DNA from 4 places in the Arthrobacter sp. PAMC 25486 genome. Region 1 is predicted to be linked to each of the others. Evidence: riboswitches for the same ligand, from Rfam matches in the RefSeq annotation. Region 1 holds a riboswitch; each other region holds the start of a gene.
What was found. A riboswitch is a leader RNA that binds a small molecule or an ion and turns the genes downstream of it on or off. The one in region 1 is predicted to bind S-adenosylmethionine.

Region 1 (7,668 bases):
CAATCCGGCGGGCCAGCCCCAAGCCCAAGGCGGGTGCTGCGCCGTCGTAATAGTCCCCGCCGGCAAAGTTGGGATCCTGGCGGATCGCCAACACCTGCGCCTGGGCAAAGGCAATCTGCTCGGCAGTGCTTGCCGCGCAGGACGCGATCACGGCGCAACGCCGCACCCGCTCCGGGTGGCTTGCGGCCCATTCCAACGCCCGCGCACCACCCATGGAACCGCCAATGACGGCGTTCCAAGAGGCGATTCCCAGCCTGTCGGCCAGCAGCGCCTCAGCGTCGACCGAATCACGGATGGTGACGAAGGGAAAGCGGGAGCCGTAGGGCCGGCCGTCGGAGGCGATGCTGGAGGGCCCGGTGGTGCCGTAGCAACCGCCGAGCATGTTGGCGCAGACCACGAAGTACTTGTTGGTGTCGATGACCTCGCCGGGACCGACGAGACCTTCCCACCAGCCGTCCTCCTCGGAGTCGCCGCGGCTGACGTGGGTGCTGCCGGTCAACGCGTGTTGGATGAGGACGGCGTTGTCACCGGAGGCGTTCAGGGTGCCCCAGCATTCAAAGGCCATGGTGACCGAGGGCAGCACGCCCCCGGCTTCGAGCGGCAGTTCGCCGATGTGGATTGAACGCAGCACACCGCCGCCCTGGCCAACAGCGGCGGAGAAGTCACTGCCGACTGGTTCTGGTGCGTCGATTTCTGCTTCGGGGGAAAACACGTTGCCCTCCACAGCCGTCGGAATCACTAGGCTCACTGGACTCACGCTGATTTGGCTGCGCGGAATCCGGCTTCGAGGTCGGCGATGATGTCCGCGACGTTTTCCAGCCCGACGGACAGCCGGACCGCTCCCGGGCGCACACCTGCGGCAAGCTGCTGCTCGGGTGAGAGCTGGGCGTGGGTGGTGGAGGCCGGGTGGATGACGAGGGAACGCACGTCACCGAGGTTGGCGACGTGCGAGTGCAGCTCGAGGCCGTCCACAAAGCGCTTTCCGGCCTCGAGGCCGCCCTTGATGTCGAAGGAGATGATGGCGCCAACACCGTTGGGACCGTACTTGCGGCCGCGTTCAAACCAGGGGCTTGAGGGGATGCCGGCGTAGGCCACGGCTGCAACGTTCTCGTTGGCCTCAAGCCATTCGGCGACCGTGACGGCGTTGCTGACGTGGCGTTCCACGCGCAGGCTCAACGTCTCAACGCCCTGGGCAATGAGGAAGGCGTTGAACGGTGAGATGGCTGCGCCAAGGTCGCGCAGCAGCTGGACCCGGGCCTTGAGCACGTATGCCAGGTTGGCGCCCAGCGCGCAGCCGACGCCGAGGTCGCGGGCAAAGACAATGCCGTTGTAGGTTTCGTCGGGCGTGTTGAAGCCCGGGAACTTCTCGGGGTTGGCTGCAAAGTCGAACTTGCCGCCGTCCACAATCACGCCGCCGATGGCAGTGCCGTGTCCGCCCAGGTACTTGGTGGCGGAGTGGATGACGATGTCGGCACCCCACTCGAGCGGGCGGATCAGGTACGGGGTGGCAAGGGTGTTGTCCACGATGAGCGGCACGCCGGCTTCGTGGGCGATCGCGCTGATGTTTTCCAAATCCAGCACGTCTTGGCGCGGGTTGGAGACCGTCTCGCCGAAGAACGCCTTGGTGTTGGGACGCACGGCTGCACGCCATTCGTCCAGGTTGTCGGGGTCGGAGACGAACGTGGTCTCGATGCCGAGCTTCTTCAGCGAGTGGGCCAGCAGGTTGAATGTGCCTCCGTAGACGCTGGGGCTGGAGACAATGTGATCGCCGGCTTCGGCAATATTCAGGATCGCAAAAGTGGTTGCCGCCTGGCCCGACGCCAGCAGCAATGCGCCGACGCCGCCTTCGAGGTTGGCAATGCGGTCTTCGACCACTGCCGTGGTGGGGTTGCCGATGCGGGTGTAGATCGGCTCCAGCTCCGCCAGGGCAAACCGCGCCGCGGCGCTCTCGGCCGACGGGAACACGAATGATGTTGTCTGGTAGATCGGCAGTGCGCGGGCGCCGGTGGTGGCGTCGGGCTCCTGGCCTACGTGGATCTGACGGGTTTCAAATGACCAACCGTTGCTCATGGCTGTTTCCTTTAACACTAGAGGCCTGCAACGAAAGCCCCCGACACGTCAAGCGGTCGCAGGGTTGCGTTGCGGATGGCCCGCGCTTGCACCGGAACCGGTCGGTTCGATGCCAGGTCCTCACCCGGGGCACCCCACCGCGGAAGGAGGGTTGCCGGTCAGCAAGCCGGGGCTGTGCGCTGACACTCATGACCTGCATCCAGTGTGAAAGAATCGCCGCGCGCTTGCAAGATTGTGACGAGTTTATGACTTTTACCGAAGAACTGTTTGAATTCTGGCCCCGAAAGTGCCGTTACCTGAATGAATGACTGACCGTTTGTCACATTCGGACTTATTTGGCCGCCAACCCGGTGTGGAGCTGAGCGCTGCAAGGATGTACGATGCATCTCGCAGCTCCAGACCCGTCATGCGAATTTATGCATGGGTGGGCCGGCCGCGACACCCACCTTCCAGCTCCCGCCCCCTGCCGCCGGGCTGCGTCGGAACGCTGATGGCGTCGGAACAGTAAACACCTGCGCACCGTTACGGCACAACCACGCGCCACTTTTGAAGCTGCGAAAATTGTCAAGCTGTGCACCGTTACGGCACAACCACGCGCAGCAGCAGTGCAGCGAGTCCGAGCGCCGGCGGAATCGCGGACACAGACGCACCACTCGCCACGAGTGGTGCGTCCAAGCGTCTATACGCGCCAGTAGGGATGACCTGTGCGTATGAGCTCACGCAACGGTGGTAGTCGTGTCGACCAGGCCCACGTGGTGTTTTCGTTCCGGAATTCGTGGAACTATTTGCCCAGCCCCGCCCGCCGCAGTGCCTCCGCCATTGCTGTGTTGGCCGACGGTGCCGCCGTGTTGGCTGACGGGGCGGCAGTGTTGGGGCGGGTCTGCGCGCCGGTCCCCCGGGGACCACGTTGCCCACCCTTCTGCCCACCCGGTTGGCGGCCCTGGCCGGAGTTGGAGCCCTGTGCGGAGCCAGGGTTGGAGCCTTGTGCGGAGCCAGGGTTGGAGCCCTGTCCACGGCCAGGGTTGGCACCTTGTCCGCGGCCGCGCGCAACCGCACCACCGCCCTGAGGCGAGGGCCGGCTGGACGCGCGGGAGCCGGCGTCGGGCTTCCCGGCCACGCGCTCCCCCGCCTTCGACTCATCATCCAGGCGCAGCGTCAGCGAAATCCGCTTCCGCTCGGGCTCCACCTCAAGGACCTTCACGCGCACAACCTGGCCGGACTTGACCACTGAATGCGGGTCGGAGACGAAGGAGTTGCTCATGGCGGAGACGTGGACCAGCCCGTCCTGGTGCACGCCGATGTCAACGAACGCGCCAAATGCGGCCACGTTGGAGACGGTGCCTTCCAGGATCATGCCGGGGCGCAGGTCGGTGATCTTCTCGATGCCGTCGGCGAAGGTGGCCGTTTCGAAGCGGGGGCGGGGGTCGCGCCCGGTCTTTTGCAGCTCGGCAACGATGTCTTGGACGGTGGGCAGGCCGAAGTCGCCATCGACAAAATCGGCCGGGTTGACCGATGCCACGGCACCCACGCCGACGGTAATCTCGGCCGGTTTGGCACCCACCGCGGCGAGGATTTTGCGTGCCACACCGTACGCTTCGGGGTGCACGCTTGAGGCGTCGAGGGGCTCCGCTCCGCCGGTGATCCGCAGGAAGCCGGCGCACTGTTCAAAGGCCTTGGGGCCGAGGCGCGCAACCTTCAACAATTCCCGGCGCTTGCTGAACGGGCCGTGCTCGTTCCTGTGCGCCACAATGTTTTCGCTCAGGAGGGGCCCGACGCCGGCCACCCTCGCCAGGAGCGCGGGCGAGGCCATGTTCAGGTCAACACCCACTGCGTTGACACAGTCTTCAACGACGGCGTCGAGGGAGCGGTCGAGCTTGGCGGGGGTGAGGTCGTGCTGGTACTGGCCCACGCCGATGGACTTGGGCTCGATCTTGACCAGTTCGGCGAGCGGGTCTTGCAGGCGGCGCGCGATGGACACCGCACCACGGAGCGAGACGTCCATGCCGGGAAGTTCGGCACCGGCCAGTGCCGAGGCCGAGTAGACCGAGGCGCCAGCCTCGGAAACGACGAGCTTGCTGACCTTGCTCTCCGGGTTTTGGCGCTTAAGTTCGGCCACCAGCTCTGCAGCCAATTTGTCGGTCTCGCGGCTGGCCGTTCCATTGCCAATGGCCACCAACTCAACGTCATACCTCTGTGCCAGTGAGACCAGGGTTGCGAGTGCCTCGTTCCAGCGCCTGGCCGGGGCGTGCGGGTAGATGGTGTCGGTGGCGGCAACCTTGCCCGTGCCATCAACCACGGCCACCTTGGTGCCGGTGCGCAGGCCAGGGTCGAGGCCCAAGGTGGCGCGGTTGCCGGCCGGGGCCGCCAGCAAAACGTCCCTGAGGTTGGCGGCAAAAACCCGCACGGATTCCTCTTCGGCACTTTGGAAGAGCCGCACGCGCAGGTCAACTGACAGGCGGGTCAGGATGCGGGTCCGCCAGGCCAACCGGGCGCTGGTCATGAGCCAGGTGTCGGCTGCACGCCCAGATTCGGCAATGCCGAGCGAACGCGCCACGGCGCCTTCGTACGCGGCGCGGGCCTGCGTCTGGGCGTCGGCGTCACGGGAGTCGGCCTCCGACAGGTCGAGCGAAAGCACGCCCTCCTTTTCACCACGCAGCAGGGCCAGGACCCGGTGGCTGGGCAGGGTGTGGGGTGGCTGGGCGAAGTCAAAGTAGTCCTTGAACTTCTCTCCTGCGTTGTCCTTGCCGGTCTTGACGGAGGAGCGCAGCCGGCCGGTTTTCCACAGCCGTTCGCGCAATTCCCCCACCAGGACGGGGTCCTGGCCTGCGCGTTCGATCAGGATGGAGCGGGCCCCGGCCAGGGCATCGTCGGCGTTGGCGACACCGCGGGCAGCATCGACAAAGGCGTCGGCTGCCACCGCGGGGAACGTGGCAGGATCCGCGAGCAGTGCATCAAGCAGCGGCTCCAGACCGGCCTCGCGGGCGGCGTCCGCCTTGGTTTTGCGGGTCGACTTGTACGGCAGGTACAGGTCCTCCAGTTCGGACTTCGTGGCGGCCGACTCAACAGAGCGGCGCAACGCCTCGCTCAACTTACCCAAGCCGTGGATGGTTTCCAACACCACCACGCGCCGGGCTTCCAAGTCGCGCAGGTACCGCAAGCGCTCGTCCAGATCACGCAGCTGGGCGTCATCCAGCGTCCCGGTGACTTCTTTTCTGTACCGGGCAATAAAGGGGACGCTGGCGCCGTCGTCCATCAGTCCAATCGCGGCACGAACGTGGGCGGCACGCACACCCAGCTCGGCGGCGATGGCGGCAATGATGCGCTCGGCCTGTGCAGCGGCGGTGGGCAGGGTCAGCGGGGCGTGCAAAATGTCAGTCACACCTCAATTCTGCCCCACGTGGCGGGCAACGCGAAGCCCCTCACAGAAGTCCCTAACATCAGACGTCCCATGTGACTTAGGTAACGCTAAGTCGAGCGCCGTTGAACAAAGTGCCAAGATGAAGTCATGCGAATGGACCATGTTTCTTATGCCAGTGAATCAGACGGATTGGCTGCCACCACGGAGCGAATCGCCGGTGCCCTCGGGGTCAAAGCGGTGAAGGGCGGCATCCACCCGCGCTTCGGCACCCGCAATATGATCATCCCCCTCACCGACCACCACTATGTGGAAATTGTCGAGTGCCTCAACCACCCCGCGTCCGACAAGGCGCCGTTCGGCCAGGCCGTCAAGGCGCGTTCGGCAGCAGGCGGCGGATGGATGGGCTGGTGCGTCGCCGTTGACGACCTCACCCCCTTTGAAGAACGCCTCGGCCGCAGCGCCGTCCCCGGCAACCGCAAGTTCCCCGACGGCCAGGAGTTGATCTGGCAGCAGATCGGCATCATGGGCCTGATCGCCGACCCGCAGGTGCCGTACATGCTCAAATGGGAGGGCGACCCCGCCCTGCACCCGTCACTGGCCCGCGAGTCCACCGTCAAGCTGTCCTCGCTGACCATCGCCGGCAGCGCCGAACGCGTCACCGAATGGCTCGGCGAACCCGTCGAGGCACCCCTGAACGACGTCGCCGTGGAGTGGATCGCCCCGCGCGGCACCCCCGGCATCATGTCCGTAACCTTCGAAACGGCCGGCGGCCAGGTCACGATCTAGCTTTTCTTGGGGGCCCACTTTGTGGGCCCACGACCGCGGCATCCACCTTCGAGGGTGGGTGCCGTTTTCGTTGAGTCACCGTCCCGAAATCCATTAAGCAGTTGTTGGACGAAAAGGACGCATGAAAGCGCTTTCCAGTGCAACAACTGCGTACTCGATTTGAATGACGGGGAGGGCAGGTTGCGGGTGAGGAAAGTCCAGGAGGACATGAAGGGAAAGGCACAAAGCTCAGCCGCCGAAACCCAGCGACGGACCCAGCGTGAAGGCCGCGATGTCCACCAGCGCGTGTGCGGCCACGAGCGGCGCGACCCGGCCCCATTTCTTGTACACCCAGCCAAACAGCAGCCCCATCACAAAGTTGCCGATGAACGGTCCGAACCCCTGATATAGGTGGTAGCTGCCGCGCAGCAGGGCGGCCAGGAAAATCGCGGACCACCAGCCCAGCCCGATTTTCTGCAGCCGCCCCAGCAGGTAGCCGTTCAGGATCACTTCCTCCAGTACGCCGGCCCGGATCGCCGAGAGCACCAGCACCGGCACCGTCCACCAGTACTGGTTCAGGGCGCTGGGAATGATCTCGGTTGTCACACCAAGCGCCCGCCCCGCAGCATAGAGGCCCAACGACGGCACACCAATAATGACCAGCAGCCCCAGCGCGCCGAGCCCGTCACGCCACGGATGCCGCCAATCCAGCCCCATCTTCAAGAACACCGACTTCCCCGGTTCAGCCAGCAGGTAAAACACGAGCAAGACCGGCACCAGCGCAAAGACAATGTCCAGGATCTGGTAGGTAAAGTCAAAGAATTCGCGGTTGTTGCGCACCGCATTCAACGTGGCGGTGCCCTGCGAAATCGGCGCCCGGCTCATCTTGTCCAGCAACGACACCACCGAGTACACCGCCGACTGCCCCAGCGACACACCCAGCACCAGCAGCACCTCCATGATCAGCCGCCGCCGTGATTTGTTTCCCCAGCCCTGATGGTCGACGCCGGACCCCGCACCTTTCGCAGTTGGCGACCCCGCACCCAAGGGGGTTGGGGCCGGAACGGGAGGAACGGCGTCGTGCTTGGAAATAGCGGGAACAGGATCACTCATAGTCCCAATCATGCCGTCCTTGGACGGAAATCGCATGCGCCGGGCCCCTGCACCCCAGGGACCCGGGCCGGGCTTGCGAGGTTTGGGCGGGCGTGGGGAATACGCTAGGTGGCATGGGTGCACCGCGACAGATCATCATGGTGCGGCACGGACAGTCGGCCGCGAATGTTGACCAGACCATTTACAACAGGATTCCCGATTACCGGATTCCGCTTACCGAGCTCGGCGTGGAGCAGGCGAAGGCGGCCGGTGAGAGGATCCGACGGCAGCTGGATGGGCAACAGGTGCGCGTTTATGTCTCGCCGTATCTGCGTGCGTACCAGACGCTCGAGGCGATGAAGCTGGGCGATCTTGTGGAGACG
Region 2 (7,668 bases), 1.9 Mb from region 1:
GCGACGCCTTGATCCCGTTCTGCTCCAACAGCGCCAGGTCCGCATCACGCTTCACCGCGCCGTCGTCAATGGTCAGAAACACCACTTTTTGCTCGGTGGGAATCTTGGTCAGCACCGGTGCCAGGCCGTTCTCAACGGGCGGCAGCACATAGTCAGGCACCAGCCCGTCCAGGGTGCTGACCCGCCCTGTCACCGGGTCGAGCGCCGCTGCACTGGTGGGGATGTTCGACGGCGGAGCGGGCGTCGGGCGCGCCGTGGCACCGGCCGCTGTGGTCGCCGATGCAGCGGCCGCCGTACTTGTGGGAACCGTACGTCCGGGCGTGGAGGTTTCGAAGGTGGCCGTGCTTGCGGAGGTCCCGCCTGCCTGTGCCGGGGGTTGGGGGATAGTGGCAATCCACCAGATTCCTGTGGCCACGAGGGCAGCCGCCAGCGCAAGTGTGAGCAATCCGATCCAGCGGCGGGGGCGGGTGAGATGAAGGTGGCGCGGCATGTTTTCCTTCGACAGTTGTTGCTGTTGTGTTAGAGGCCCAGCCTGGCGGCTTCAATTTTCGGGCAGCTGTCCATGACCACGTCCAGTCCTGCGGCAGGGGCGCGCAGTGCCGCTGCCTCGTCAACCACACCGAGTTGCAGCCAGACGGCACTGGCGCCCACGGCAACGGCCTGGTCAACCACGGACCCCACGTGGGAGGAGTTCACAAAGCAGTCAACGACGTCGATGTGGCCGGGGACCTCGGCCAGGGTTTTGTAGCCTTTGGCGCCATGCACATCGTCGCCCTTCAGGCTCACGGGAATGATCTCTTGTCCCAGCTGCTGCTGGAGGAACAGGGCAACCCCCACGGCAGCGCGCAGCGGATTGTTGGACAAGCCCACCACAGCCCAGCGCCCGGGTGTGGTCAGGAGCCTGCGGACAACGTGTGGATCATTGGTGTGTGCCATGTTTTGAGCTTATCGCCGCGGGCCACGGAATTGCCTGCGCCCCGCGGAAGTTCGCTGAAAGCCGCGCCGAGGGCCACATCCAAAGCCTCAAAGCAAACCGGCCTGTCACATCCAAAGCGGCAATTTCTGCAGGGCTGGATCCCGGCACTAGGCTGGAAACTTCCCATCCAGAGCGGCCGAGAGACCTGGCTTGTTGACGCCGCAGCAACCGTCCAACGTACTGTCCCTGTCCCGCAGGTGCGGCAGTGCAGAGGAACGGTGCTACCGCCAGAAACGATGGAAAGGAATCTCCTCGTGTCTTTAAATACCACCCACATCCGCACCAGCCATGCCGGTTCGCTGCCCCGCACCGCCGCCCTCCTTGCAGCCAATGAGGTCAAGGAAGCCAGGGGTGTCACGGCAGAATTTGAGGCGCTGCTGGAGGAATCCGTCATTGATGTGGTGGCCCGCCAGAAGGCCGCCGGGATCGACATTGTCAACGACGGCGAGTTCGGCCACGCCATGTCCGACTCCGTTGATTACGGCGCCTGGTGGTCCTACTCCTTCGCGCGCATGGGCGGCCTGGAACTGGATTCGGACCAGAAATGGGCTGTGGACGCCGTTGATTCAACACCGGGCAATGTTGCTCTGACGGGCTTTGTGCACCGCCGCGACCGCAACATTTTCGCCGAGGCGTACAACGACCCCACCTCCGGAATCTTCTCCGCCGGAGCGAAGCTGTTCCCGAAGTGCACCGGCCCCTTGACGTACACCGGGCACGACGCCGTTGCCTCCGACATTAAGAACCTCACCACGGGCATGGCCCGGGCAGGCGTCACCGAAGGCTTCGTGGCTGCCCTGTCCCCCGGCAGCGCATCACGCATCTCCAACGAGCACTACGCCACGGAGGAAGAGTTCATTTACGCCTGTGCCGACGTGCTGCGGCAGGAATACACGGCTATCATCGACGCCGGGCTGACGGTGCAGATCGACGACCCCTCCATTGCCGAAAACTGGGATCAGGTCTCGCCCGAGCCATCTGTTGAGGATTACCTCAAGTTCACCCAAATCAGGGTTGAGGCACTGAACTATGCGCTGCGCGGCCTGCCGGAAGAGCAGATCCGCTTCCACCTGTGCTGGGGTTCCTGGCATGGTCCGCACACCACCGATCTGCCGTTCCCCGACCTTGTGGACACCATGCTTATGATCAACGCCGGGTCCTACTCTTTTGAAGCAGCCAATGTCCGCCACGAGCATGAGTGGAAGGTGTGGCAGGACACCACGCTGCCCGAAGGCAAGCTGATTGTGCCGGGCATCGTCTCGCACGCCACCAACGTGGTGGAGCACCCGGAACTGGTGGCGGACCGCATCGAGCGCTTCGCTTCAGTAGTGGGCCGTGAGTCCGTGATTGCCTCCACCGACTGCGGCCTAGGCGGCCGCGTCCACCCGCAGATTGCCGCCGCCAAACTGGCGACACTGGGCGAAGGTGCCGCACTAGCCAGCAAGCGCCTCTGGAAATAGTCCCCACAACACCAGCGGCTGCGGCAGACATGACGTCCGCTGCAGCCGCTGGTGTGTTTATGTGTTCGCCGGGTCAGGCGTCCACGAATGACTCGTCGGCACCTGGCCGGTCGTTGTCCCCGGAATCAGTTTCCGGCTCGTCCTCATCCTCGGCTACGTCGTCTATGTCGACGTAGTCCTCATTGGTGAGTTCGTCGGTGTAGAGCGCCCAAAACTCGTTGCCGGCTGCGGCTGACGGATCCAGCGCCTGCAACTGATCCTGGAATGATTTCTTGACGGCAGAAAAGTCCTCGTCGTCCTCGGGGCCCACAGTGTCCCTGTCGATGGAGCCCCACGCAGCAATAATGGGCGCCAAGGTGCCCAGTGAAGAGGCGATCAAGGATTCCTCGTCCTCGCAGACAAACAGCACTGCCCCGGTCTTGCGATTGACCACGACAAATTGAAAATCGCCGTCGTTGCACACGATTGCACGCCCGCCAGCGTCGTCGGCGAAGGGTGGTTTGAGCCAGTCACCGTCCAACGGCACGTCTTCCAACGCAACCGGATACATCGTTTCCAACACCGACCAGATCTCGGAGTCGTTCATGATTTCCTCCTGCCCTTAGTCTTGACCCTAATCACAGCCGGTATCCGCGTCAACGGGGAGTTTCAGCCCGCCGGGAGCACCTCGGAGCTGCTGTCAAAACGGCGGTTGAGCAGCACGGGCAAGAACTCACGCACTTCTTCAATGCGCCTGTGCGTGACGTCGGCCGTGGCCACACCTTCGGCCTCGTCGTTGAGGAAATCCGTCGGAATGCCCATGGGGTCAAGGATGGCCGAATGGCCGATGCAGTGGTCGCTGGAGGTGCCTGCGGCCGCCACCCAGCAGGTGTTTTCAATGGCCCGGGCTTTGAGCAGCGTCTCCCAGTGCTCGATCTTGTGCTCGCCCTTGAACCAGGCGGCCGAGACACAGAGCAGGTCCACGCCGGAGACTGCCAGCGTGCGGGCCAATTCGGGGAAGCGGATGTCATAGCAGGTCATGATACCCACCTTGAAGCCACCAATTTCCACAATGGTGACACCGCGGTCGCTGGGCTTGATCCGGGTTGATTCTTGGTAGGAAAAGGCGTCGTAGAGGTGCAGCTTGCGGTAGGTGCCAAGGATTTCCCCGTCATCACCAACCGCCACCACGGTATTGTACGGGCGGGCCTCCCCACTGGATTCGTAGCCGCCGGCGATGACGGCAATCCCCACGTCGGAGGCAATCATGGACAGTCCTTGGACAAACGTGGTCCAGTGAGCATCAACGGCTGCGGAAAAATCGCCCTTGATCCGTCCCACCGAGAACATGGCTTCTTCCGGGAACACCACCAGCTTGCCGCCATCCTGTGCCGCAGCAACGGAAAGCCTGCGCATCGTGGCCAGGTTTTCAACAACATCTGCACCTGGATTGAACTGTCCAACGCTGACCTTCATGGCAATGGGCCTCTCCACTCGATTCCTTGTACATCCAGCCTAGCCGCCCTGGCCGCGGCCGCACCACGGCGGTGCGCAGTAGGACGCACGGTTGAAGACTATTGGGCTGTTGGGTGGCATGAGTCGGCACGGGACCGGCCCGGCGGGCTCCACTCGGCCCGCCGCGTCATGGCGTACATGGACTTTTCCAACATTGAGGCGCTGCAGTCCAGGGGACACCGCCGGGAAACTGTTGGCCCTGGAAACGCAGCGGCGTGAGGCGGTGGGCCTGCTGGGCACCGCGTTCACCATGGAGGAGGACTTTTACCAGGGCCGCATCGCCGGACACGGCGTGGACGGGCTAGTTCTCGACGCCGGCCAGCGAGCGGAGTGTCCCGGATCATTTACAGCTGGTGCGCGGCGTGGTTTCCCCACCACCCGCCTGACTGCCGAGGCCGCGGTTCGGCTGGTGCTGGGAGACGGTGCCTGAAGCACCCCAGCAAAAAGGGAAGGACGACGGCGGAACTTAAGTTCCGCCGTCGTCCTTCCCAAGCGCTGTGGTCAGCGCGAGTTATTTGTCGTTGATCAGGTCGTGGCGCACGATGGTCTGGTCGCGGTCCGGGCCCACGCCGATGGCGGAGATCCGGGTGCCGGATATGCCCTCGAGGGCCAGGATGTAGTTGCGCGCGTTCTCGGGCAGATCTTCCATGGTGCGGGCCGTGGTGATGTCCTCGGTCCAGCCCGGGAAGTACTCGAAAATGGGCTTGGCGTGGTGGAATTCGGTCTGCGTCATGGGCATTTCGTCATGGCGCACGCCGTCCACGTCATAGGCAACACAGACGGGGATCGACTCGATGTTGGTGAGCACGTCCAGCTTGGTGACGAAGTAGTCCGTGAAGCCGTTGACGCGCGAGGCGTGGCGGGCCAGGACGGCGTCGTACCAGCCGCAGCGGCGCGGGCGGCCGGTGTTGACACCGAATTCGCCGCCGGTTGTCTGCAGGTAGATGCCCATGTCATCGAAGAGTTCCGTGGGGAACGGGCCGGCGCCAACACGCGTGGTGTAGGCCTTGATGATGCCCACGGAACGGGTGATGCGGGTGGGGCCGATGCCCGAACCAACCGACGCGCCACCGGCGGTCGGGTTGGAGGAGGTGACGAACGGGTAGGTGCCGTGGTCCACGTCCAGGAACGTGGCCTGGCCGCCTTCCATGAGCACTACTTCCCCGCGATCCAGGGCTTCATTCAACACATAGGTTGCGTCAATGACCATGGGCCGCACGCGCTCGGCGAAGGCGAGGAAGTACTCCACGATCTCTTCAACTTCAACGTTGCGGCGGTTGTACACCTTCACCAGCAGCTGGTTCTTCTGCTTGAGCGAACCCTCCACCTTTTGGCGCAGGATGGACTCGTCAAAAAGGTCCTGGACGCGGATGCCCAGGCGGGCCACCTTGTCCATGTAGGCCGGGCCAATGCCGCGGCCGGTGGTGCCTATGGCGCGGCTGCCCAGGAACCGCTCGGTGACCTTGTCCAGCACCTGGTGGTACGGGGCCACCAGGTGGGCGTTGGCGGAAATGCGCAGCTTGGACGTGTCCGCACCGCGGGCTTCCAAGCCCTCGATTTCCTCAAACAACGCCTCGAGGTTCACCACGCAGCCGTTGCCGATGATGGGCACTGCGTTGGGGCTCAAAATTCCGGCGGGAAGGAGCTTGAGCTCATACTTCTCACCGCCGACAACTACTGTGTGTCCTGCGTTGTTGCCACCATTGGGCTTCACAACATAGTCGACCAAACCACCTAGAAGATCTGTGGCCTTGCCTTTACCTTCGTCACCCCACTGGGCGCCGACGATTACGATTGCTGGCATGGGACCCTCCCCCTTGCTCATAAGTTGAGCCGGCGCTGCAGCATGCGGCGGAGGTTCCACCGCACAGCGTCCGGGCACGAAAATGCCCCTTGGGAACCACTGGCCAGCACTGGCTTTTGACGCCGGCTGGCAAACGATCAAGGGGGTCTTACGTCCCGAGTTTACCGGAATGCCCACCACGGCGCACATTGGCGCCATTACATGAACGACGGCTGAGCCCCCTCCCCGCCTATCCTCGACGCTCCTTCCCCTTTCAGGGTGTTCCGCTCGACGCTCCTTCCCTTTCGGGATGTTTTCACAAACACCACGTCATTTAGTGTCGCTAGGACAGCAAAAGAGATATGCTGTCCCTACGACACTAAATATTTCGCAACCGCTCGCAAACGCCAGGAGAAGTCATGATCTTTGTAAACAAAACCGCCGTGGTCACCGCAGCCGGGGCAGGAATTGGCCGCGCGATTGCGCTCCGGTTGGCGAGTGAGGGAGCCGCCGTCGTGGTTTCTGACATCAACGACGGGGCCGGTGCGGAAACTGTCGATCTAATCACCGCCGCCGGTGGCCGGGCCGCCTACAAGCACGCCGACGTCAGCATTGCCGGGGACGTTGACTCTCTCATAGCGTTCACGCTCGAGACTTTTGGCGGGCTGGATTTGGCCGTCAACAACGCCGGCGTCGGGGCCATGCCCCAGCGGTTGGAGAGCACATCTGAGGCCGACTGGGACCGCGTCGTCAACATCACGCTGCGCGGAACATTCTTGGCCCTGAAGACGCAGATTGCCCACTTCCGTGCCAATGGCGGCGGTGCCGTGGTCAACATTGCCTCGACCGCCGGAATCTCAGCCACCCCGACGCTGACGCCCTATGGCGCTGCCAAGCACGGTGTTGTCAGCCTGACGCGCAGCGTTGCAATGGAAAATGCCGAGCACGGCATCCGCGTCAACGCCGTGGCGCCCGGCGCCATCGAAACCGCAGCCCTGGCGTCACTTCCCGCAGAAGCCAGGGAGGGCTACGCTGCAGTGATCCCCATGAAGCGCCTGGGCCAGCCCGAAGAAATTGCCAATGCCGTTAGTTGGCTGTTGTCCGAGGAGGCCAGCTTCGTGACTGGCGTGGTGCTGCCGGTTGATGGCGGAACCAGTGCCTAGTTCAGGCAGCTACCAAGAAGCGCTCATGGCTTCATTGACCCGGATCATTGGGGAATGGACGGCGCCTGACTTTCTGTCCGCCGTCGTGGCCAGGGAGGGCGTGGACCTGGATCCGGCCGCCATCACAATGATCACGTTCCTGTCCGCGGACGGCCCCATGCGCCCGTCCGCACTGGCCAAGAAGATGGTCACCGGAGCGTCCAACGTGAGCAAGGTTGTAGCCCGGCTGAGCGATTCCGGCATGGTCGACAGAATTCCGGATCCCGTCGACGCCCGCGCAAGTCTGGTGAACCTGACCGTCGCCGGGCATCGCGTGGCACAGTCGTTCGTCCGCGCCGGAGACGGCCTCGTGGAGGACCTCCTGCGGGATTGGTCCCCGGATGAACGCACGGAGCTTGTGCGCATGCTTGCGAAATTGGAGCAATCCACCGTTAGTTTTTCGACTCAACTTCGAGCGAACCACACACGTCCCGAGCCATCTGCGCCGGGAGATACTGAAGGAGCAATGCAATGACTGCCACCGCATCCAACCGTACCTACATCATCACCGGAGCCGGCTCGGGAATCGGACTGGCCACCGCCGAACTATTGCGCGAACGCGGCGCAACTGTCGTGGGCGTTGACCTCAAGGGGGCCGACGTCCAAGCCGATCTGGGCAGCACCGAGGGACGCAGGGCCGCAGCCGAAGCCGCTTTGGCGGCAGCCGGCGGAACAGTCGATGCCGTGATCGCCTGCGCCGGCATCTCCGCGCCCATCCCGCTGACCGCCAGCGTGAACTTCTTCGGTGTCACC
Region 3 (7,668 bases), 1.8 Mb from region 1:
GTAGTGTTCGCTCATCAGGGAGCCGCCGGTGACGTCCTGCACGGTGCACTCCGGGTGTGTTCCCACGGAAGACAGCCACAGCGAGGCGGCAACCTCATCACCCAAGGTGAGGGGTCCGGCGTCGTGCTTAGAATCCGGAACATCAGCCAGGCGGACCTGGCAGCCGGCACCGAAAGGGGGCCTGTCAAGGACGGTGAGCTGCGTGTCGAGGCCGATGCCCAGTGTTTCCAGATGGCGCAAAAGCTCGGGGTCATGGTCGCTGATGCGCGAAATGCGGCCGGTGTGGCCGGCATCGAGCTCGTCGAGGCGGTGCGAGCGGACCATGGTGATGCGGCCGGTGGCATCCGGGATCGGGTCGCCGTGAGGGTCGCGGGTGGGGTGGCCGAGCTTGGTGCTCATCCGCTCGATAAAGTGCTCTGAAACGGCGTGTTCCAGCTGTTCCGCCTCTTCGTGGACCTCGTCCCAGGTGTAGCCGAGCTCGCGGACCAGGTAGGTCTCGAGGAGCCGGTGCCGCCGGACCATGGCCAGCGCGAGGGTCAGGCCCTGCGGGGTCAGGTGGATGGGGCTGTAGGGCTGGTGGTCCACGAGGCCCTGGTCCTTGAGCTTGCGAACCATCTCGGAGACCGAGGAATTCGCGACGCCGAGCCGGGTAGCCAGAACGCTCGAGGTGATCGGCTTGTCCTGCCACTCCGTATAGGCGTAGATGACCTTCACGTAGTCTTCGATGCTGGAGGATGTGGCAGTTTGTTTCACATCCCCAACCCTACCCGCTAGGCCTGCCCCGTGAAGGTCAGCCACAGCAGCAGTGCGTTCAGTGCCACGATCAGGACCACGCTGATGAGTGCGGCCAGGCGCAGGGGGAGGCCGTCGTGGTGTTCACCCATGACCTTTTTGCTGGCGGTCAGGCGCAGCAGCGGGATCAGGGCGAAGGGGATGCCGAAGCTGAGCACGATCTGGCTCACGATTAGCGCCCAGGTGGGGTCCACGCCCACCGAAAGCAGGATGATGGCCGGGATGAGGCTGACCATGCGCCTCATTTGCAGCGGAATGCGCACGTGCAGGAGGCCGTTCATGATGGTGGCCCCGGCGTAGGCTCCCACCGAAGTTGACGCGAGCCCCGATGCCAGCAGGCCCACGGCAAAGACAACGCCGATCACCGGCCCCAGGCTGTCCACGATGGCCGTGTGGGCGCCTTCAATGGAGTCGGTTCCCGAAACCCCGCCCAGTGTTGAGGCGGCCAGCAGCAGCATGCCGATGTTGACGGCGCCGGCCAGGATCAAGGCCAGCACGACGTCGAGCCTGGTCGCCTTCAGAATCTTCCGCAGGCGCGCCGGGGTGCTGCGGGCGTCCGGGTGCCGGTCCTTGGACAGCTGGGAATGCAGGTAAATGGCGTGTGGCATGACCGTTGCCCCGAGCATGCCCGCGGCGAGCATGACGGAGTTGCTGCCTTCGAAGCGGGGGATGAGGCCGCCGGCGACGCCTGCCGGATCGGGCGGGCTGAGGACCAAGCCGGTGAGGAATCCGATGGTGATGATGACGAGCAGGAAGATGATGATTGATTCGAAGTGCCGCTGCCCGTGGCGGTTTTGGACGGTCAGCAGGGCCATGGAGGCGATGCCCACAATCAAGCCACCCACGGGGAGTGGGATCTGGAACAGCAGGTGCAGGGCGATGGCGCCGCCCACCACTTCGGCCAGGTCGGTGGCCATGGCGACCACTTCGGCCTGCAACCAGTACAGTCGCCGGCTTCTTGTTTTGAAGCGTTGGCCCAGGTGCTCCGGCAGGGATTTTCCTGTCACGACTCCGAGCTTGGCTGACTGGTACTGGACCAGCATGGCCATGACGTTGGCGGCAACCAGCACCCAGACCAGCAGGTAGCCATACGTTGCTCCGGAGGTGAGGTTGGCGGCCACATTGCCCGGGTCAACGTAGGCAATGGCGGCAACGAAGGCCGGGCCAAGCAGCAGAAACAGTCCGCCACGATTCTTCCGCAGCGGTTTTTTCTTGACAGTGTCGAGCACAATGCCACCCTCGTGTTGCCTAATACCATAATTTCGGTATACCGAAATCATAGGCGCAACGACGTTCCGCTGTCGAGGCGGGTGCTGCGGGGTGCTGCTTACAACTTCCGGGTGCGCCAGGTCTGTGTCAGATATGGCAATTTCAGCTGTTCGCCGGGCACATGACCCAAATGGTCGAAGAGGTACCACCTCAAGTTGTCCATGACCTTGGCTCGGATGGGTTCCGCGGCCTTAAGGTAGTAACTGCGTGACTTGGCCAGCTCCATGATGTCCTCCGGCGTCAGCACCTGCACCCAGCCGGTGAGGTGCGGCTCGGCTGGGCTGAACTCCGGCCCGATGGTGGGGCGGAAATCCGGCTTGTGTACATCGCCGGCATGCATGATCCGGGCCAAGCGGTGGACCCAGGGGAGTTCGACGTCGAGCTGATTCCACACCAGCCCCAACGTTCCCTGCGGGCGCAGCACCCGCGCAATCTCGGTGCTGGCCGCGATGGGATCGCACCAATGCCAGGCCTGGGCCACGACCGCTAAGTCGGCGGATTCACCAGGCAGCTCGAGGTGCTCGGCGGTGCCTTCGAGGGTGGTGGCCTGGGGGAGGTCCGCTGAAAGTTGGGCGAGCATGTCCGCGGAGGGGTCGACTGCGGTGATGTTCCAGCCGTGCCGCGCCAGCAACTGCGTGTATTTGCCGGTGCCAGCACCAATGTCCAGGGCATCGCGGACCGGCAGGGCCTGACTGTCGCCGGCAGATTGCAGCAGCCAGTCAAGGGAGTCTTGGGGATACCCGGGGCGGACCTTGTGATAGTGGTCCCCGCCCTCAAGGAATGCGGCAGCCATGTGCCTGCGCCGTTCCGCGTCGAAGACCGGTCCGCCAATGCCCGCCATGTGTGCTCCTGAAAAGTTGTGCCGCTTGCTGCCGGTTGCTGCCGCTCAACTTTACCGTCTACCTAACCCTCGCTCACATATGGGGCGGTTTCCAAGGACCCTCGCTCACATAAGGGGCTTTTTCGCCCGACGCTCGCTCATTCAACTGCAGCTTTGCTCGGGTTCTTGAGAGCGCGGTATCACCTGGTGATACCGCGTCGGGAAGAAACGGGAGGAAACGCCCCGTAGGTGAGCGAGCGTTGGGGAAAAGTGCCCCGTATGTGAGCGAGCGTCTGAAGGGGAGGGGGTGGGTCAGTCGCTGGTGGTGCAGGGGGCGGCGCCGGCCGTGCCCGGCGTGTTCGGCGCCCAGTGGGGGTAGCTACGGTTGTCGTTGGCGGGAACCCAGCGGCCGGCGTCAACCACATAGTCCCAGCCGAGTCCGCCACCCAACAGTGCCGCGATGCCGTCGATCAGGCGCTGGGCGTCCTCGAGCCGGGATCCCACGCCGAAGCTGGCGCGCAGCGAACCGGCGGGCAGGCCCAGGCGGTTTAGCAGCGGGTGGGCACAGAATTTTCCGTCGCGCACGCCCACGCCGTGTTCGGCGGAGAGGTATGCGGCGGCCAATCCGGCGTCGTACCCGGTGACCGAGAAATTCACGACGCCGATGCTGCCGCAACCCGGGTAGACTGACGCATCGCTGAACAGCGAGTGGACGGTGACGCCGTCGAGCTTGTTGAGCCCGTCGACGAGGTGGGCGCGCAGGAGCTGTTCGTGGTTGTGCCAGTCGTCGGCGTCCAGCGCGGCCAGCACGGAGGCGGCCCTGGCCAGGGTTGCGGCGCCCAGAACGTTGGGGGAGCCGGCCTCGTGGCGGGCAGGGCCATCGGTCCAGCTGGTGGATTCGAGGCGGACTTCCTTCACGGCGCCGCCGCCGGCCAGGTGTGGGGCGCCGGCGTCGAGCCAGTCTGCGCGGCCCACGAGGACGCCCGCGCCGAAGGGTGCGTAGAGCTTGTGTCCGGAGAACGCCAGGTAGTCGATGCCGCTGGCGGCCAAATCGATGCGGCGGTGCGGGGCCAGCTGGGCGGCGTCCACCACAATGCGGGCGCCGAACTGGTGGGCCAGGGCGGCAAGCTCGGCCACGGGCAGCACCTCGCCTGTGACATTTGAGGCGCCGGTGACGGCCAGCAGCACGATGTTTCCGGCGCGCAGCTGGGTCTCCACGCGGGACAATGTGGCGGCGATGGAGTCCGCCGCAACCACCGAACGGTGCGGCAGCGCCTGCCACGGCAGCAGGTTGGCGTGGTGTTCGATGTCCAGGTACAGCACCTCGCCGTGGGCGTTGGAGCGGCCCTCGGTGAAGCCGCGCTGCTTCAGGATGGACTCGACGCAGCCGGCCAGCAGATTCAGGGAGTCGGTGGTGTTGCGCGTGAAGATGACGGTGTCGTCGGCGCGGGCGCCCACAAAATCGGCCACAATCCGGCGGGCATTCTCATACACCGAGGTGCTGACCTGCGAGGCGTATCCGGCCCCGCGGTGCACGCTGGCGTAGTAGGGCAGGACCTCGTTCAGATGTGCCGCAACCTCTGCAACGGCCGGGGCAGATGCCGCATAATCAAGGTTGGCGTACCGCACATGCCCACCCTGAATCAGCGGCGCAGCCAGATCCTGGCCCACCACGGGCAGCAGCGGTTTGGCGATCAGGGAAAGGGTTTCAAGGGGTGCAGATTCCAGCAGGGCATGGCTCATGAGAAATTCCTTCGACGAAGGACCCTTTGGCTGCCAAGGAGTCCGCGCTTGCCAAGACCGAACAGGTCTGGCCAGGTCGTCACCCGGGGCACCCCGCCGCGAAAGGAGGGTTGCCGGCCAGCAAACCGGGGTTTAGCGCTGGCACTCGTGACCTATGCACAAGAGATTAGCCCAAGTTCCCCGCTTTCGCATTTGTTACGAAGCGTTTCGTCACCCTTCCGGGCCCCAGCGCAAGGCAACGAAAAAGAACGACGGCGGGAGGCCGCCGTCGTTCTTAACCCACCTGTGCTTCTGGGTCGCCACAGGCACTTCGTCAGGCGTGGTGATCAGCCCAGCAGATCATCCCAGGTGGGGTTCAGGCGCTGCAAAACCTCGGTGTGCAGGATGGAGTTGGTGGCCAGGGCGTTGCCGCCATACGGGCCGTCGGCGCCCTCGAGTGAGGTGAAGCGCCCGCCGGCTTCCTGCACGATCGGGACCAGGGCGGCCATGTCGTAGAGGTTGAGTTCGGGCTCGCAGGCGATGTCCACGCTGCCCTCGGCGACCATGCAGTACGACCAGAAGTCGCCGTACGCGCGGGTGCGCCAGACGTCGTCCGTGAGCGAGATGAACTCGTCGCGGTTGCCGCGTTCCTTCCAGCCGGTCAGCGAGGAGTAAGACAGTGAGGCGTCCTTGAGCTCGGCCACGTTGGAGACGCGGATGCGGGTGGCAGCGGCGAGCGACTTGCCCATGTACGCGCCGGTGCCGGTTGCGGCCCACCAACGTTTGCCCAGTGCGGGGGCGCTGACCAGTCCGACGACCGGAACGCCGTCGTCAACGAGGGAGATGAGGGTGGCCCAGACGGGGACGCCGCGGACAAAGTTCTTCGTGCCGTCGATGGGGTCGATGACCCAGCGCCGTGAACCGTGCCCGCTGCTGCCGAACTCCTCGCCCAGCACTGCATCGCGCGGGCGGACCCGGGCGAGCTGGCTGCGGATGGACTCCTCGGCGGCCTTGTCGGCATCCGTGACAGGTGTCAGGTCGGGCTTGGTTTCAACTGCCAGGTCAAGGGCCTTGAAGCGGGACATGGTCAGGGAGTCCACGCTGTCAGCCAGGACATGGGCCAGGCGGAGATCGTCGTTGTACGTCTGGGGTTGGATCGTCATATGCCTCACGCTATCGTGATTTCGCGCAAACACTGGCCAGGGCACAGCCCGTGATCTTAGGCGCACGACTGGGGTGCAGTGGCGCGTATGCGTTCACACGTCAAAACTCATCCGCACAACTCGGTGTGAGTGGTGCGGATGAGTGCCTATACGCACAACCGGAGTTGAGTGGTGCGTATACGTTCACGGGCAGAGGCCCTGGCACCTTTGACTGCAAATGGTGGGCAGAAGCCAAGTGCGCCGCGGGCGGGTGGGCCAAGCGTTCCAAGCTGCGCAGAACTCACGGTGAGTGTGCCGCAGAACACTGTTGTGCGGCACACCGGGCGTGGGTCCTGGGCAGCTTGGGACAGCTGGAGGCCTGTGTGTGGGAACGCGGCTCTCAGGACGTTGCGCCGAGTTCCTTCTCCGCGGCGCGTCCTTCCGTCCGGTCGCTGGTACCGAGGAGGCGGCGCAACGACGCAAGGCGGGCGGGTCCGGCGTCGCCCGCGTTCCCGGCGGCAACGTAAGGGTCCAGGCCGCAGTTGACGGCGGCACTGTCATGCTTGCAGCCGCGTTCGCAGTTCTCGGTGCCGGGCTGCAGATCGGGGAAGGCCTGCAAAATCCGGTCCGCATCCACATGGGCCAGGCCGAAGGAACGGATGCCGGGGGTGTCGATGATCCACGAGCCGGGCGCCCCATCCTGCAATTGCAGCGCCAGCGCCGAGGAGGAGGTGTGGCGGCCGCGGCCGGTGACGGCATTGACGCCGCCGGTGGCGCGCTGCGAGCCGGTCAAGGCGTTTACCATGGTGGACTTGCCCACGCCGGAGTGGCCCACCAGGACGGAGACCTTGCCGTCGAGGTAGCCGTGCAACTGCTCGACGGCGCCACCGGCCAGCAGGGCGGAATCTCCGTCGTCGCTGCGGGCGTCGATGCCTGATGCGCCGTCGGCGGCCGTGCGGCTGATGATGACGGTCATGTCCAGGTGCTCATAGTTGGCGAGCAGCTCGGCCGGGTCCTTGATGTCGGTTTTCGTGATGAGCAGCAGCGGCTCAATGCCTGAATCGTAGGCGGCCACGAGGGCGCGGTCGATGAAGCCGGTGCGCGGTTCGGGGTTGGCTGCGGCCACCACAATGACCAGCTGGTCCGCGTTGGCCACCACCACCCGCTCTACCGGATCGGTGTCATCTGCGCTGCGGCGCAGCAACGTGCGGCGCTCCTCCACCCGGACCAGCCTGGCCAGGGTGTCGGGATTGCCGGAGGTGTCGCCCACGAGCGCCACGAAGTCCCCGGCCACCACAGGGTTGCGCCGCAGCTCCCTGGCCCGTGCCGCGATCAGGGTGCGCTGCGTGGGCAGGTCCTCATCCACGATGGCTGTGTAGCGTCCGCGGTCAACAGTGATGATCCGGCCAATGACCGCGTCCTCATAGGCTGGCCGGTCCTTGGTGCGCGGACGGCTGCCCTTCTTGTTGGCCCGCACGCGGACATCGGATTCGTCCCAGTTGCTGTAATCCCGTGCCATGCGCCTACGCCCCGGCTTCAACCGCCGCAGCGTTGTCCGCCCATAATGACGGTTCTGCAGTCTGGGCCACCATGGCCGCCCACATGGCGGGGAAGCCGGGCATGGTCTTGGCGGTGGTGCCAATGTTTTCTACTTCAATGCCGGGCACGGCCAGGCCGATGATGGCACCCGCCGTTGCCATGCGATGGTCGTGGTAGCTGTGGAACACGCCGGCGTGCAGGGGGGCTGGGTTGATGATCAGCCCGTCCTCCGTTTCCTCGGCGTGGCCGCCCAGGGCGTTGATCTCGGCAACCAGCGCGGCGAGACGGTCGGTCTCGTGTCCGCGCAGGTGCGAGATCCCCCGCAGGCGCGACGGCGTGGAGGCCAGTGCGCAGATGGCAGCCGTTGACGGGGCCAACTCCGAG
Region 4 (7,668 bases), 1.3 Mb from region 1:
TCGCCTACGCCGCGCTCATTCGTGGTTCCGCCCGTGAGGTGGTGCTGTATGACATCGCCACGGCCAGAGTGGAGGCGGAGGTCCTCGACCTGGCCCACGGCACCCCGTTCGTTGGGGCCTCGCGCATCACGGGTGGCAGCGACATCGGGCTCGTGGCGGGCTCCGACGTCGTCGTCATCACGGCCGGGGCCAAGCAGGAGCCGGGCCAGACCCGGCTTGAACTGGCCGGTGTCAACGTGGGCATCCTGGAGAAAATGCTGCCGCAGCTCGTGGCCCTGGCGCCCAACGCGGTGTTCATTCTCGTGACAAATCCGTGCGACGTCCTCACGGCCGTGGCCGAACGCATCACGGACCTGCCGCCCGGGCGCATCTTCAGCTCCGGAACCGTGCTGGACTCTTCCCGGCTGCGCTGGCTCGTGGCAGAGGCTGCCGGGGTTGCGCCGCAAAGCGTGCACGCGCTGATCGTCGGCGAACACGGGGACACGGAGTTCCCGCTGTGGTCCGCCGCGACCATCGGGCAGACCCCGCTCCCTGACTGGACCGACTCCTCGGGGGCCCTGCTGTTCCCCCGGGAGCGGCTTGAGGCACTCACTCACGACGTCGTCCATGCCGCCTACAAGGTCATCGCCGGGAAGGGGGCCACGAACTACGCGATCGGGCTCTCGGGCGCGCGCATCGTGGAGGCGGTGCTGCAGGATGAGCGGAGCATCCTGCCGGTCTCGAGCGTGCTGCACGGCTACCGTGGCATTCACGGCGTGGCCCTCAGCGTGCCCTCAATCGTCGGAGCGGGCGGAGTGCAGCGCGTCCTCGACACTCCCATGGATGATCGCGAGGCCGCACAGTTGCAGCACTCCGTGGAGACCCTTGCCGCCTCCATCGCCCTGTTTTCCTAGGCAGAGGGACGAAAGTATCGGCGTGGTTCGTGCCATGGTTTCGGGTGTGGCGCCGGGGCGGGGTACCGTGGAGGGAGCGGCCAGCCCATCAGCTAGTTAGCCCATCGAATTTATCGCACGTAACGGTTATTTCGCCACATATTCTGCATAAACTGTCCAAAAGGTCACATTAGTCCGGCATTTTATGCATCCTATGATATAAATGCATGTATGACTCAAGTGGCTGCAGAAACTGTCGGCGTTTTAGTGCGGGATGCACGGAACGAAAAGGGCTGGACCCAGGGCGAATTGGCAACCCAATTGGGCACCAGCCAAAGCGCTGTGGCCCGGATGGAACAAGGCAAGCAGAACCTGAGCCTGAAGATGATTCAGCGCATGGAAGCCTTGCTTGAAGCCAACCTTTTCAGCGTGGGAGCCGTTTCCAAGAACGCCGTCACACACCTGCGCGTCCACGGCGGACGCCAGCTGTCCGGCAGTGTGGACGTCAACACCAGCAAGAATGCCGGCGTGGCCCTGCTCTGCGCCAGCCTGTTGAACCGCGGCACCACCACCCTGCGCCGCGTGGCCCGCATCGAAGAAGTCAACCGCATTGTTGAACTGCTGACCTCCATCGGCGTCGAGTGCACCTGGTTGGAGGACAACGACCTGCTGATCCGCCGCCCCGCCGTGCTGGACCTCGCCTCGATGGACATCGCCGCCGCCAAGCGCACCCGCAGCGTCATCATGCTCCTTGGCCCGCTCCTCGACGAGGAACACAGCTACCGCATCCCTTACGCAGGCGGCTGCGACCTCGGCACCCGAACAGTGGAGCCGCACATGCAGGCGCTGCGCGAATTCGGGCTCACAGTCAACGCCCACGACGGTTTCTACCAGGTCCAGGCCCCGCTCAGCGACACCGAGGACAGGACCTTTGTGCTGACCGAGCGCGGGGACACGGTCACCGAAAACGCCATCATGGCCGCGGCCCACCGCGCAGGCACCACCATCATTCGCAACGCCAGCCCCAACTACATGGTCCAGGACCTGTGCTTCTACCTCCAGGGCCTGGGCGTCACCGTGGAAGGCGTCGGCTCCACCACGCTGACCATCACCGGCAAATCCCGGATCGATGTGGACATTGAGTATGCACCGTCCGAGGACCCCATCGAGGCGATGTCCCTGATCACTGCCGGCATCGTGACAAAGTCCGAGGTCACCGTCCGCCGCGTGCCCATCGAGTTCATGGAAATTGAGCTCAAGGTGCTCGAACAGATGGGCTTCCGCTACCTCAAGTCCGCCGAATACATGGCCCGCAACGGCAAGACCCGCCTCGTGGACATCACCACGCTGCCCTCCGATTTGAAGGCTGCGCCGGATAAGATCCACCCCATGCCGTTCCCCGGCCTGAACATCGACAACCTGCCGTTTTTCGCCGTCATCGCCTCTTGCGCCGAGGGCACCACGCTCATCCACGACTGGGTGTACGAGAACCGCGCCATCTATCTGACCGAGCTGAACCGTCTCGGCGCCGGCGTCCGCCTGCTGGACCCGCACCGCATCGACATCACCGGGCCCACCGCGTGGCGTGCCGCCGAAATCGGCTGCCCTCCCGCACTGCGCCCGGCCGCCTGCATCCTGCTGGCCATGCTCGCCGCCAAGGGCACGTCCGAACTGCGCAACATCTACGTGATCGAGCGCGGCTACGAGGACCTGGCCGAGCGCCTGAACACCGTCGGCGCCGAGATCGAGTACTTTCAGGACTAACCGTGTCCAAGAGAAATAAGGGCAACGCCGACCGCCGCGCGGCAGGTTCAGAGCTACTTGACTCAGGGTACTTTCGCCAGCGCATGGCCCTTGCCCTGCTGGTCCCACTGTCAATTGCCCTTTCCGTCCTGTACTTGGCGTCAGGCACGTTCGCCGTGGACTGGCTCATCGACAATGTCGCAGCCATGCAGTGGCTGGACGGCTGGTTTGGGCTTGCCGCGGGGGATCTGGTCGCCAGTCTGGTGCTTTATATCCCTGTGGTCAGCTACCTGTCCCTTGCCGGAATTGTGCTGAACCTCGCCATGGGCCGTGTCTACCTGCGTGGCGGCGGCACCAAAGGCTACAACGCCCGGGAAAAGCTTGTGATCGTGGCGGTGTTCATGACGCTCATAAGTGTTCTTTGGGCGTGGATCAGCTGGGACGAGCGCAATGCGGCCTCATTTGCGGCGCTGGTTGCCAACGTCCTGCTGCTGCTGTTGTCAGCGGTTCCACCAGGCCTCGCCCTGGCCGGACGTACCCCGGGTAAACACTTCAAGGACCGGCAGATGTTCGCCGTCATTGCGGTGCTGACAGTGTCCTGGGCAGCGGGAATCTTCTGGGGCCTGGCCTAGCAATCAACTTACGTGCAAGGCTCAGAAGCAGTCCTGCGCATAAACGACTATGCGCAGGACTGGAGGCCAGTTATGCGCGTAAGTTCAGGCCGGTGGATGAAATCGCCGCCAGCGCCGCCGTCAGATCCTTCTTCAGGTCATCCACGTCCTCGAGCCCCACGGACAGACGCAGGAAACCGTCCGACAGCCCGATCGCGGCGCGGCCCTCCGGCCCCATGGCGCGGTGCGTGGTGGTGGCAGGGTGGGTGATCAACGACTTCGCATCGCCTAAATTATTGGAGATGTCGATGATGGCCAAGGCGTTCAGCAGCGCAAACGCTGCCTCCTTGCGGGTTCCGGAGGCGGGCTCGGCCAGCTCAAACGTCAGCACCGTACCGCCGGCCTTCATCTGCTTCTTCGCCAGCTCGTACTGCGGGTGCGACGGCAAATGCGGGTACAGCACGCGCGTCACCTGCGGCTGCGCCTCTAGAAATTCGCCCAGCGCCAGGGCGTTCCGGCAGGAGTGGGAAACGCGCAGGTTCATGGTCTCCAGGCCTTTCGTCAGCACCCAGGCGTTGAACGCGGACAAAGCCGGTCCGGTATGGCGCATCAGGTTCTTCACAGGCCCGTCGATGAACTCCTTCGTGCCCAGGATCGCACCGCCCAACACGCGGCCCTGCCCGTCAATGTGCTTGGTGCCCGAGTACACCACGATGTCCGCGCCAAAGTCGCCGCAACGCTGCAGCAGGGGAGTGGCGAACACGTTGTCGGCCACCACCTTGGCACCCGCGGCATGGGCGAGGTCGCACACGGCCTGGACATCAATGATTTCCTGCATCGGGTTCGACGGCGACTCAAAGAACACGGCCGTGGTCGGCACGGACAAGGCCGTCCGCCACTGCTCCAAATCCGACCCGTCCACGAACACGGTCTCCACGCCCCACCGCGGCAGCAGTTCGTTCAGGATGACAAAGCAGGAGCCGAACAGTGACCGTGAAGCCACCACCCTGTCGCCCGCCGCCAACAATGCGCCCAAGGCGGTGAACACGGCGGACATGCCGGACGCCGTCGCAAAGCAGGCCTCCTTGCCCTCCAAAAGACGCAGCCGTTCCTGAAACGTGGCCACGGACGGATTGCCGTAGCGCGAGTATACGAACCGGTCCACCTCGCCGGTGAATGCCTGCTCGGCATGCTCTGCGGACTCGTACACAAACCCGGAGTTCAGGAAAAGTGCCTCGGACGTCTCCTGGAAATTGCTGCGGTCAAGCCCGCCGCGCACGGCCTGGGTGTCCTGCGCCCATGTGGCTGCGTGCTCGTTAAAGTTGCTCAATTGTGGTTCCCTGGCTTTCGCTGGTGGTGCTGATCAAGTACGACGGCGGCACCCGTGCCGGGCTGTTGGCGCCGGTTGGGCTGTGGGCCGTTGGGCGGCTTCGCTGCTGGCGGCTGCCCCGGCACTTACACATTGGGCAACCCGGCTTTAGCGCCAGGGCAGCTTGCGGTTCTTCCAACCGTTGACCACCCGGTCGCCGTAACGGTCGGGTTCGCCCTCAAAGCCCTCGAGGATGTTGTACGCCGTATATCCGGCAGCCGTTGCAGCCTCGGCGGCGGCGATGGAGCGGGCACCGGAACGGCACAGCACCACCAACTCCTTGTCGGCGGGAACCACCGCCTGCAGTTGGGCCAGGAACTCGGGGTTGTTGCTGCCGTTGCCGAGGTTCCACTGGACTAAGACAGGCTCGGTGTTCAGTGCGGAGGCATCCGGGACACCGATGTGCTGCCATTCACCCTCGGTGCGCACGTCCACCAGGACTGCCCCGGCCGCCACGCGCTCCCAAGCCGTAGCCGGTGCCAAGTCACCTGCGTAGCTCATGCGATACCCTCGCCGTCAAACTCAAGGTCGGCGTCGAGGTCGTCGACTGCGGTGGCGACGGCGGCGTCGCTCGTGGCCACAGCCCTCGGGAGAATCACTGCCTGGGCGCAAATGACCTGGCCGCCGTTGGATGTCACGGCCGGTCCGCCGTGCAGTACGTAACCTTCCGCAAGGGCGGTTGAAATGCGCTCACAAAAGGAGCGGTCGTCGGGGCCGGTGATGAGCCGGTAGGCCAGGGGGGATTCGTCCGCGGACATGCTTCTCCTCATTGCAAGTGGCGCCAGAATGCAAGCGGGAGCTGGTGGCGGTGCATACGAGCCGGAACTGGCCTGGCACCGCAGAGGGTTCACGCTTGCAAACGTCAGCCGTGGTAGCTGGGTTTGCCAAGTATTCACCTGAGGCACCCCGCCGGAAAGAGGGTTGCCGGCCAGCAAGTCAGGGCTTGGCGCTGGCACTCATTACTTACCTTGAAAAATAACACATGCCCTGCTGGCGGGCGCCAACGGCTGCCGAGTATGGCGCAACATGACGCGGCCAGTCCTGTGCGGTCAGCCGGCCGGGTCCTGCACCGGGGGGAGAAACGCCCCTTGCGCCTATCGGCCCGGCGTGCAGGGATAGGCGTCCCCGCGGCAGAAGTAGGACTGGCCGTTGTGCATTTCAATGCCTTGGAAAAGTTGGGGGACCGTGACCAGTTGGTAGCCGGCGGCATGCAGGTCATCTATCAGCTGTGCCTGCCCGTCCACGGTGGTCCTGTGGATGTCGTGCTGCAGGATGATCGATCCGGGGTGGATAAGCTCCATGACCTTGGGAATGAAAATTTCCTTGTTGCGGGACAGCCAATCCTGGGAATCCACGGACCAGTTGACCACAGGCATCCCTATGGACCCTGCGATGCGCGCAGTCATGTCGCCGTAGGGTGGCCGCAGGTATCGAGGTGTTGCGCCGGAGGCCCCCGCGATCATGTCCGTGGCGCCCTGCACCTCGCCCAGTGCGGCGTTGAGGGACAGCTTGCTCAGATAGGGGTGGTTCACTGTGTGGTTGGCAATGACGTGGCCGGCTGCTGCGGTGGCGGCGGCGATCTCCGGGTAGCTGGCGGCGTAGCTGCCCTGCTCAAAGAACGTGGCGTACACGGATCGGTCCGCCAGGATCTTCAACAGGCGGGTTGTTTGATCGTTGGGTCCGTCGTCGTACGTCAATGCGGCGCACGGAACCAGGTCGCAGTTGATGTGTTCCTGGCCGGACGCCGCCGGTGGGGGAGCGGTGAAGGCAGTCGTGGCCTCGGCCAGTTGCCGCAGTTGTCGGCCCAAGTCCGAGAGCAAGGGGGAGGCGGCCTCTGCGGTGATGTGGACGTTGACCGATTCTGGCAGTGCAATTCCGGTGACCGGGTCCGCCTGGACAGGCACCACCAGCTCGCCACTTCGGCTGAAGGCTGCCCCGCCCAGCAGCGCGTCAGCAGCCGGAGGTACCGCGGCGGGCGTCTTTGCGGCAGCGGTGCCGTTGCTGCCCTCGCCGGGTTCCGTGCCTGTGGCGGTTGCGGAAGACGTGGCAGATGCAGCAGATGCGTCAGAGGCGGCAGGTGTGGCGGCTTCCTGATGCGTGGCCGGGGTAGATTCGCCGTCCGCAACGATGGCGCCGCTGAGCAGTGCCCGCACAGTTTCCACGCTCTCAGGTGCCAGCAGGGCAGGGCCGCCCTGGACATCCCCGGTGGCCAGATCGGTGTAGCTCGTGGTCTCGGAGAGCAGCGTCATGGTGCCAGCAACGGCTTCGGAACGGGTAAACCGGGTGCCAAGCGTGTTCCCGCCCGCCAGAATGATGTCCTGTGCCAGTTTGAGCCCGTTGGCCATGCCTGGTTTTTCAGGTGCGGCCACGGCCGGATTGAAGCGCCCGCCGGCATGTTGATCCAGAATGCCCAACAGCTGGGCGTCCAACTGGCTGTTGTAGGCGGCTCCTCCGTTTAGGTAGACCCACTTGGCCCGGACCGAGTCCACCCCGTCCACGTGGATCGTCATGGGCAGTGCCCCGGGGACCGTGGACGGATCGAGCGAGGGCAGGGCCTGTCCCGCCACGGATTCAGGCGGCGGTGCCGGTGTGGGGCTGGGCATCACCGGGGCCGGGCTGATGCTGCAGGCGTTCACGGAAAGCACGGCTGCAGTCAATGCCAGGAGCCGCTTCCCAGCAGGAAAATGCATGTTAAGGAATCCCCAGATGGTGTCGGTGGTGGAACTTCACAAGAACTTTACTTCGCGCCCAGCGTAGTCTGCTTTTGAGAACGTGCGCGTTGTTCGGACAGGAGCGTGTCAAACTCATCGCGAGAAATTGGCGACACGTTCATCCCTCGGGACACGGCCTCCTCACGGCTGAGCTCGGTGGGGAATCCGTAGGTGCCAGACAAGGTGAAGAATGCGTGGCCACCCAGCTGTCCCCCGGCGGAGAAGTGCTGCAGTTCCCGCAGGCCCCTGGCCAGGGTGCGGCGGAAGGACGGTCCTCCTTGGTTAGGACAGCTTCAATGTTCTCCTGCTGCAGGGCCAGCTCGGGGTAGGCATCCTGGTACAGGGAAACAACAACGGGGACC

Region 2: linked by a shared signal. The riboswitch ahead of art_RS11550 (cobalamin-independent methionine synthase II family protein) and the one ahead of art_RS19710 (bifunctional o-acetylhomoserine/o-acetylserine sulfhydrylase) in region 1 are both predicted to bind S-adenosylmethionine.
Region 3: linked by a shared signal. The riboswitch ahead of art_RS07320 (aminotransferase class V-fold PLP-dependent enzyme) and the one ahead of art_RS19710 (bifunctional o-acetylhomoserine/o-acetylserine sulfhydrylase) in region 1 are both predicted to bind S-adenosylmethionine.
Region 4: linked by a shared signal. The riboswitch ahead of art_RS14070 (DUF1737 domain-containing protein) and the one ahead of art_RS19710 (bifunctional o-acetylhomoserine/o-acetylserine sulfhydrylase) in region 1 are both predicted to bind S-adenosylmethionine.

What each region holds. Positions count from the first base shown of each region.
Region 1 is NZ_CP007595.1:4,393,134-4,400,801, reverse strand. Features, by position in the region: gene art_RS19715 (homoserine O-acetyltransferase) at 1-631, opposite strand, end outside; gene art_RS19710 (bifunctional o-acetylhomoserine/o-acetylserine sulfhydrylase) at 754-2,070, opposite strand; SAM riboswitch class IV at 2,148-2,264, opposite strand; gene art_RS19705 (Tex family protein) at 2,852-5,449, opposite strand; gene art_RS19700 (VOC family protein) at 5,576-6,214, shown strand; gene art_RS19695 (CPBP family intramembrane glutamic endopeptidase) at 6,443-7,153, opposite strand; gene art_RS19690 (histidine phosphatase family protein) at 7,420-7,668, shown strand, end outside.
Region 2 is NZ_CP007595.1:2,519,613-2,527,280, forward strand. Features, by position in the region: gene art_RS22955 (polysaccharide deacetylase family protein) at 1-490, opposite strand, end outside; gene art_RS11545 (CoA-binding protein) at 520-936, opposite strand; SAM riboswitch class I at 1,097-1,219, shown strand; gene art_RS11550 (cobalamin-independent methionine synthase II family protein) at 1,231-2,436, shown strand; gene art_RS11555 (SUKH-4 family immunity protein) at 2,510-3,022, opposite strand; gene art_RS11560 (carbon-nitrogen hydrolase family protein) at 3,085-3,891, opposite strand; gene art_RS11565 (hypothetical protein) at 4,085-4,360, shown strand; gene art_RS11570 (adenylosuccinate synthase) at 4,442-5,734, opposite strand; gene art_RS11575 (SDR family NAD(P)-dependent oxidoreductase) at 6,133-6,876, shown strand; gene art_RS11580 (MarR family winged helix-turn-helix transcriptional regulator) at 6,902-7,390, shown strand; gene art_RS11585 (SDR family oxidoreductase) at 7,387-7,668, shown strand, end outside.
Region 3 is NZ_CP007595.1:1,607,669-1,615,336, reverse strand. Features, by position in the region: gene art_RS07335 (metal-dependent transcriptional regulator) at 1-753, opposite strand, end outside; gene art_RS07330 (Nramp family divalent metal transporter) at 771-2,021, opposite strand; gene art_RS07325 (class I SAM-dependent methyltransferase) at 2,120-2,902, opposite strand; gene art_RS07320 (aminotransferase class V-fold PLP-dependent enzyme) at 3,194-4,624, opposite strand; SAM riboswitch class IV at 4,664-4,777, opposite strand; gene hisN (histidinol-phosphatase) at 4,951-5,766, opposite strand; gene rsgA (ribosome small subunit-dependent GTPase A) at 6,146-7,264, opposite strand; gene aroA (3-phosphoshikimate 1-carboxyvinyltransferase) at 7,269-7,668, opposite strand, start outside.
Region 4 is NZ_CP007595.1:3,066,486-3,074,153, forward strand. Features, by position in the region: gene art_RS14045 (L-lactate dehydrogenase) at 1-893, shown strand, start outside; gene art_RS14050 (UDP-N-acetylglucosamine 1-carboxyvinyltransferase) at 1,104-2,636, shown strand; gene art_RS14055 (hypothetical protein) at 2,639-3,247, shown strand; gene art_RS14060 (O-succinylhomoserine sulfhydrylase) at 3,318-4,556, opposite strand; gene art_RS14065 (rhodanese-like domain-containing protein) at 4,704-5,096, opposite strand; gene art_RS14070 (DUF1737 domain-containing protein) at 5,093-5,353, opposite strand; SAM riboswitch class IV at 5,440-5,559, opposite strand; gene art_RS14075 (polysaccharide deacetylase family protein) at 5,690-7,240, opposite strand; gene art_RS23340 (hypothetical protein) at 7,333-7,560, opposite strand; partial or broken gene art_RS22685 (alanine--tRNA ligase-related protein) at 7,590-7,668, opposite strand, start outside.